One region of the Arthrobacter sp. NPDC058288 genome, then DNA from elsewhere that is predicted to be linked to it. Evidence: riboswitches for the same ligand, from Rfam matches in the RefSeq annotation. Region 1 holds a riboswitch; the other holds the start of a gene.
The links. A riboswitch is a leader RNA that binds a small molecule or an ion and turns the genes downstream of it on or off. The one in region 1 is predicted to bind glycine.
Positions count from the first base shown of each region.

Region 2: another riboswitch for glycine. It lies ahead of ACFVWT_RS10035 (L-serine ammonia-lyase); the one in region 1 lies ahead of gcvP (aminomethyl-transferring glycine dehydrogenase).

Region 1 covers NZ_JBHVYH010000004.1:27,830-31,236, forward strand. The annotation lists gene ACFVWT_RS12795 (MFS transporter) at 1-852, opposite strand, end outside; gene ACFVWT_RS12800 (TetR/AcrR family transcriptional regulator) at 922-1,461, shown strand; glycine riboswitch at 1,611-1,709, shown strand; gene gcvP (aminomethyl-transferring glycine dehydrogenase) at 1,912-3,407, shown strand, end outside.
Region 2 covers NZ_JBHVYH010000002.1:271,672-275,078, forward strand. The annotation lists gene ACFVWT_RS10025 (amidohydrolase) at 1-91, shown strand, start outside; gene ACFVWT_RS10030 (Lrp/AsnC family transcriptional regulator) at 200-1,201, shown strand; glycine riboswitch at 1,275-1,372, shown strand; gene ACFVWT_RS10035 (L-serine ammonia-lyase) at 1,600-3,012, shown strand; gene lipA (lipoyl synthase) at 3,029-3,407, shown strand, end outside.

The DNA.
Region 1 (3,407 bases):
GCTAATGTCCAGCAGCGGACTGGACAGCTTCCTCTGGCGTCGAACGAAGGCGTAGCCCATGAGCAGCCCGAAGCCGATGGCCGCTGCCGGGATGGGATGGAAGCCCTCCGTTGCCAGCGACTTGATGCCGTAGACCAGCGGAACCATTGTCAGCAGCGACAGGGCGATGCTGGCACCATCCACCGCTCCTGGCCGGGGGTCCCTGGACTCGGGAATCAGGGCCGGGCCAAGCAGCAGGATGGGCAGCATGATGGGCACGGACACCAGCAGGATTGCGCCCCACCAGTAGTGCTCCACGAGCCAGCCGCCAAAAATCGGCCCCAGTGCGGCGCCGCCCGAGAACCCCGCCGCCCATATGGCGACAGCCAGCCTGCGCCGGTTGGGATCCGGAAAGATGTTGCGGATCAGGGACAAGGTGGACGGCATGAGCATCGCACCGAAGAATCCGAGTGCTGCGCGGCCGGCGATCAGCCATTCTGCGCTGGGGGCGAAAGCAGTGGCCGCCGACACCGCGGCGAAACCGGTGCTTCCGATCAGCAGGAGCCGGCGGCGGCCGATCCTGTCGCCGAAACTTCCCATGGCAACCAGGAGGCCGGCAAGGACCAGGGGATACGCGTCAACGATCCACAGCAGCTGAACGCCGGTGGGCTCAAGGCTGCCGGCAATGGCGGGCAGCGCGAAAGTCAGCGCAGTGTTGTCCACGGCGACCAGGAGAACCGGGAACATCAAAAGCGCCAGGGCCAGCCAGTCGCGCCCCGGCTTCGGAATCGGGGAGCGGCTGCCGACAGCGGCGGGCGCTGCGGAAGTGAGGCGCTGCGTGGCCGGCGTCGAAGGTGACTGCGAGTTTCCCATGAATATAACTGTACCGTCTGGACGGTATAGTTAAGAAATGATCCCGGGCCACCGGGCATGATAGGAACCATGGCCAGAAAACCCGTTGCCCGCGAGGCTGTGCTCGACGCCTTTGAATCCCTGCTGATCGAGGTGGGTGAACGCGCCGCCACGCTGGATGCCGTGGCCCGGCGGGCAGGGGTTTCCAAGGGAGGGCTCCTGTATCACTTCCCGAACAAGGAAGCCATGATTTCCGCCCTGCTCGAGCGCATGGACCGGCTGGTTGCTGGGGATTTGGACGTCATGGCCAAAGCTCCGGAGGGGGCCGCGGTCTACTTCATTAAGTCCTCGCTCTGGGCAGACACTCCGCTGGACCGGGTCTTTGTGGCGGCCACCCGGCTCGCCGAAGTCGCGCACCAGGAAACGCTGCATCGTTTCGCGGCCGTCCAGGGAAGCTGGCTGGAGCTTCTGGCCGGAGACGTCGGCCCGGCCATGGCCAAGGCCGTGCTGTACATGGGTGACGGCCTCTACTTCAATGCCATGCTGGCCAGCGGACCCGGCGCCGCCCCGTCCGAAATGAGCGGCGACGTCGACAGCCTGCTGGCCGCCGTCGAACGCCTTCGCGGCTGACGGCGCCACGAGGGCGGGGGTCTGTCTTCCGGTACCCCCGCGACCCGGGCCGTAACGCGGCATCGGACTGGCCGTGGAGTTTGCAGACTGGACCTACACGTAGGACAATTGACGCTGTGACTGTTGTCACCGCTAACTAAATATGCCTTTGATCTGCGGCGGGAGAGTTCTGCAAGTAGGTACAAGCAGGCGCCGTAGGAGCAAACCCTCCCCAGGAATCTCTCAGGCCCATGTACCGCCGCGGCAAGGCAACTCTGGAAAGCAGCATGCTGTCCGTTTGTGTCCCAACCCTGTTGGAGGCAACAAGCCAGGACGCCATGCTCACCGACGGTGCAAGCGGAGCTGTGCGAGAGCACGGTCCTGCGGAAACTCTCAGGTCCAATACAGAGCGGGGAGGAACCCGGACCACTGCGGCGTACCCTGCGCCGCCATTAGTAATGGAGTTCCTTCGTGACGGTTAGTTCAGCCTCCACCACCTTCGTCGACCGGCATATTGGCGCCCGCCGCCAGGCCGACATCGACACCATGCTCAAGTCCGTCGGCTACGACACCGTGGACTCGCTGGTAGACACCGCGGTCCCCAAGGACATCCGCCAGGAAGTCGCCCTGACGTTGCAGGACGCCCTGAGCGAGGTCGAGGTACTGGCCGAGCTGCGCAAGCTGGCTGCCAAGAACAAAACAGCAGTACAGATGATCGGCCAGGGCTACTACGACACGGTGACCCCGGCAGTGATCCGCCGCAATATCCTCGAATCCCCGGCCTGGTACACCGCGTACACCCCGTACCAGCCCGAGATCTCCCAGGGCCGCCTTGAGGCACTGCTGAACTTCCAGACCATGGTCCAGGACCTTGTGGGCCTGCCCATCGCCAACGCCTCCCTGCTGGACGAAGCCACCGCTGTGGCTGAAGCAGTCCTGATGATGCGGCGTGCCAACAAGAACAAGGCCGCCCACGACGGCAAGACGGTCCTGGACGCCGATGTCCTGCCGCAGACCATCGCCATCGTCAAGGGCCGTGCCGAGGCGCTCGGCTTCGAGGTTGAGGTGGCGGACCTCTCCAAGGGGCTTCCCGACGGCGTCATCAACGGCATCGTGCTGCAGCAGCCGGGCGTTTCCGGCCGGGTCTTCGACCACGCCGCCGTTATCGCCGCCGCGAAGGAGCGCGGCGCGCTGGTCACCGTTGCGGCCGACCTGCTCTCGCTGACCCTGATTACCCCTCCGGGTGAGCAGGGTGCGGACATCGCCGTCGGCTCCACCCAGCGCCTGGGTGTGCCGCTGTTCTTCGGCGGCCCGCACGCCGCGTACATGGCCGTGCAGAAGGGTCTTGAGCGTTCCATGCCCGGCCGCTTGGTGGGTGTGTCTAAGGACAACGCCGGCACCCCTGCCTACCGCCTGGCCCTGCAGACCCGCGAGCAGCACATCCGCCGCGAAAAGGCCACGTCCAACATCTGCACCGCCCAGGCCCTGCTGGCCATCGTCTCCTCGATGTACGCCGTCTACCACGGCCCCGACGGACTGAAGGCCATCGCCGAGGCTGTCCACAGCAACGCCCGCACCCTGGCAGCGTCCCTGCAGGGCGCCGGCCTCGAGGTCCTGCACGGCAGCTTTTTCGACACCATCACCGTCCGCGTCCCGGGCAAGGCCGCTGACATCGTCGCCGCCGCCGAAGCCAGGGGCATCAACCTGCGCGGCATCGATGCCGACACCGTCGGCATCTCCACTGATGAAACCACGACGCCGGAAACCGTCGCCGCCGTTGCCGCCGTCTTCGGCGCCGAGGTTGCCGACGGCGACGCAGGATTCGCCCTCGAGGCCGCCGTCGAGCGTTCCTCGGAGTACCTGCAGCACCCGGTCTTCAACACGCACCGCTCGGAAACCCAGCTCCTGCGTTACATCCGCAAGCTCTCGGACCGCGACCTCGCGCTGGACCGCACCATGATCCCGCT
Region 2 (3,407 bases), on a different contig from region 1:
ACCACACTTCGCCCCGGACGCGCGGGCCGCCGTGGCGGGGGGAACGGCTGCCGCGCTCTCCGGAGTGCTAGCCTATCTGGGCCGGAACTGAGCTACCCGCGGAACGGTACCGGGGCGGCCAGCCCGCTTCTCCGGTACCGTTCAGCGGACGCCGCCTGCCGGCGTCGTACCTCCCTGCCGCACTGAAAGGAGCCGGAACATGGAACAGCTTGATGCCCTGGACCGGCAGATCGTAGCCGCGCTGGTGCGTAATGGCCGCGCCCCCTGGCGCCTGATCGCCGATGTCCTGGGGCAGCAGGAACGCACCGTGGCCCGCCGCGGCAATAAGCTGCTCGAGTCCGGGGTGGTGCGCACCAACTCGTTCATCAACCCCTCCTCCGTCAGTGCGCGCTCTGCCTTCCTGCTCCGCGTGACGGCAGCCCCCCGGGACCTCCGCGGAGTGTGCACATGGCTTGCCTCGCTTGAAGAGTCCTCATGGGTCAGTGCGTTGTCCGGCACGAACGAGGCTGTGGCCGAGCTGTTCCTGTCCCCGGACGAACTGGGCGACCTCCTCTACAACCGCCTGGCCGCCGTGGACGGCGTCCTATCCTTCGCCATGACACCGCTCCTGGAATACTTCCGGACGCCCAGCGGCTGGAAGCCGGACGTCCTGGACCAAGAGCAGTACGCAGCGCTCCATCGCGACGAGGACGGCCAGCTGGCAGGGATCCGCAGCGGGCTCCCCGGGGCGCCCCTTGATGAAACCAACCTGGCGCTGGCGGAGCTCCTCCACCGCAACGGCAGATCCACCGTGGACGAGCTGGCATCGGAGCTGTCCATCTCCAAGGCGACAGTCAGCCGGCGGCTCGAAGCGATGACCAGCTCCGGTGCGCTGTTCATCAGGGCGGTGGTGGATCCCGCCGTGCTGGGGCTTCCGGTTGAATCCCTCATCACCGTGACCCGCACCGGAACAGCGGGACCGGGAAACTACCTGGCCGGCCTGGCCGCCACACGCTGGGCTGCCGCCTCCGGCGAGGACGTCCTGGCGCAAGTGGCGGTGGAAAGCCTGGAGGAGCTGCGGCTGCTGCTGGAGGGCCTCCGCGGGGTGGGCGGGGTGACGTCCGTACGGTCCTCCATCTACGCCGAAATCTTCAAGCGCAGCACCGTGAGGTACCGCGACGGCGTTCCGGAACAGCCGGTGCGGGAAGAACACCCCGTGTGAAGTAACTCTGTTGCATGTTGTTCTGGCAGCGGCTAGTGTGTGAGCCGTGTCACCGACAAGTGATACACGCTTTTGATCTGCGGCGGGAGAGTCCTGCCGGTACGTTCAGCAGGCGCCGTAGGAGCAAATCCTCCCCAGGAATCTCTCAGGCCCACGTACCGCCGCGGCGAGGCAACTCTGGAAAGTAGTCCGGTTACCGGGCTCACCGACGGTGCAAGCGGTTCCTGTAAATAGCAGGGTCCGCGGAAACTCTCAGGTCAGATACAGAGCGGGGAGAAACCCGAATCATCGTGGCGCCCTGCGCCACCTGAATTATGGAGTTCCCCGTGACCCTTACGCCATCCCTCCCGTCCAAGGCCGCTGCCCTGCCGCGCCCGGGCAACTGAGGAATCCCGGCTATGGCTGTTGGTGTCTTTGATCTTTTTTCCATTGGGATTGGGCCTTCGAGTTCGCACACGGTGGGTCCGATGCGGGCTGCCGCGGTGTTCGCTGAGGAGCTTCGGGCCTCCGGTGCCCTGGAGGAGGTGGCGGGGTTGCGGGTGGATTTGTATGGCTCCCTTGCTGCGACGGGTCACGGTCACGGGACGATGACGGCGATCCTGCTGGGGTTGGAGGGGTACCACCCGGAGAAGATCCTCCCCGCGGAGGTGGAGGAGCGGCTCGCGGCGATCGCGGAGACCGGGACCCTGGAGCTGGCCGGTGCGGTTTCGCTGCCGTACGGGGTGAAGGACATGGTGCTGCGGCCGTTGACGATCCTGCCGCGGCATACGAACGGGATGACGTTCACCGTCACGGATGCCGGCGGGGGAGTCCTGCACCAGGCGACGTTCTTCTCCGTGGGGGGCGGCTTCATTGTCCGCGAGGGCGAGGAAGAGGCGGCGCTGAAGGAGCTGGACGAGTCGAAGAAGGAGCTGCCGCTGCCGTTCCGGACCGCGGCGGAGCTGCTGGGCCGGTGCCAGTCCAAGGGCCTGTCCATCGGGGAGATCATGTTCGTCAACGAACGGGCCTCCCGCTCGGAGCAGGAGATCCGCGAGGGCCTGCTGCACATCTATTCGGTGATGGAGGAGTGCGTCGCGGTGTCCCTGAAGCGGGAGGGGTTGCTGCCGGGCGGGCTGAAGGTCCGCCGTCGGGCGCCGGACTGGCACGAACGCCTGTTGAAGGAGAACCGCGGCCAGGACCCCGCCTACCGGGATCCGAAGTATTGGCAGGAGTGGGTGAACCTGATCGCGCTGGCGGTGAACGAGGAGAACGCCTCGGGCGGGCGGGTGGTGACGGCGCCGACGAACGGGGCGGCCGGGATCATCCCGGCGGTGTTGTATTACGCGCTGCATTTCGCGCCGGGGATGGATGTGGCCACGCAGCAGGACCGGGATGATGTGGTGGTGAAGTTCCTGCTGACCGCCGCGGCTATCGGGGTGCTCTACAAGGAGCAGGCCTCCATTTCGGGGGCTGAGGTGGGCTGCCAGGGTGAGGTGGGGTCGGCGTCGTCGATGGCGGCCGCGGGCCTGGCCGAAGTCATGGGCGGGACTCCGGCGCAGGTGGAGAATGCCGCGGAGATCGCGATGGAGCACAACCTGGGGCTGACGTGTGATCCGATCGGCGGGCTGGTGCAGATCCCGTGCATTGAGCGGAACGCGATCGCGGCGGCGAAGGCCATCAACGCCGCGAAGATGGCGTTGTGGGGTGACGGCACGCACCGGGTGTCCCTGGACGAGGTGATCGTGACCATGCGAGAAACCGGCAGGGACATGTCCTCCAAGTACAAGGAAACCGCGATGGGCGGCCTCGCCGTCAACGTCGTCGAATGCTAAAGGAAAAAAGAGAACTATGACACTGGCACCAGAAGGCCGGAAGATGCTGCGTATTGAGCAGCGCAATGCGGCTACACCGGTGGAGCGTAAACCGGAGTGGATCAAGGCCAAGGTCCAGATGGGCCCGGAGTTCGTCCAGCTCAAGAACCTGGTGAAGAAGGAAGGCCTGCACACCGTCTGTGAGGAGGCCGGCTGCCCGAACATCTTCGAGTGCTGGGAAGACAAGGAAGCCACGTTCCTGATCGGCGGGTCCGAGTGCACCCGGCGTTGTGACTTCTGCCAGATCGATACCGGCAAGCCCTCCCCGGTGGACATGTTCGAACCCACCAAGGTGGCCCGGAGTGTGCAGGCCATGCAGCTGCGCTATGCCACCGTCACCGGCGTGGCCCGGGACG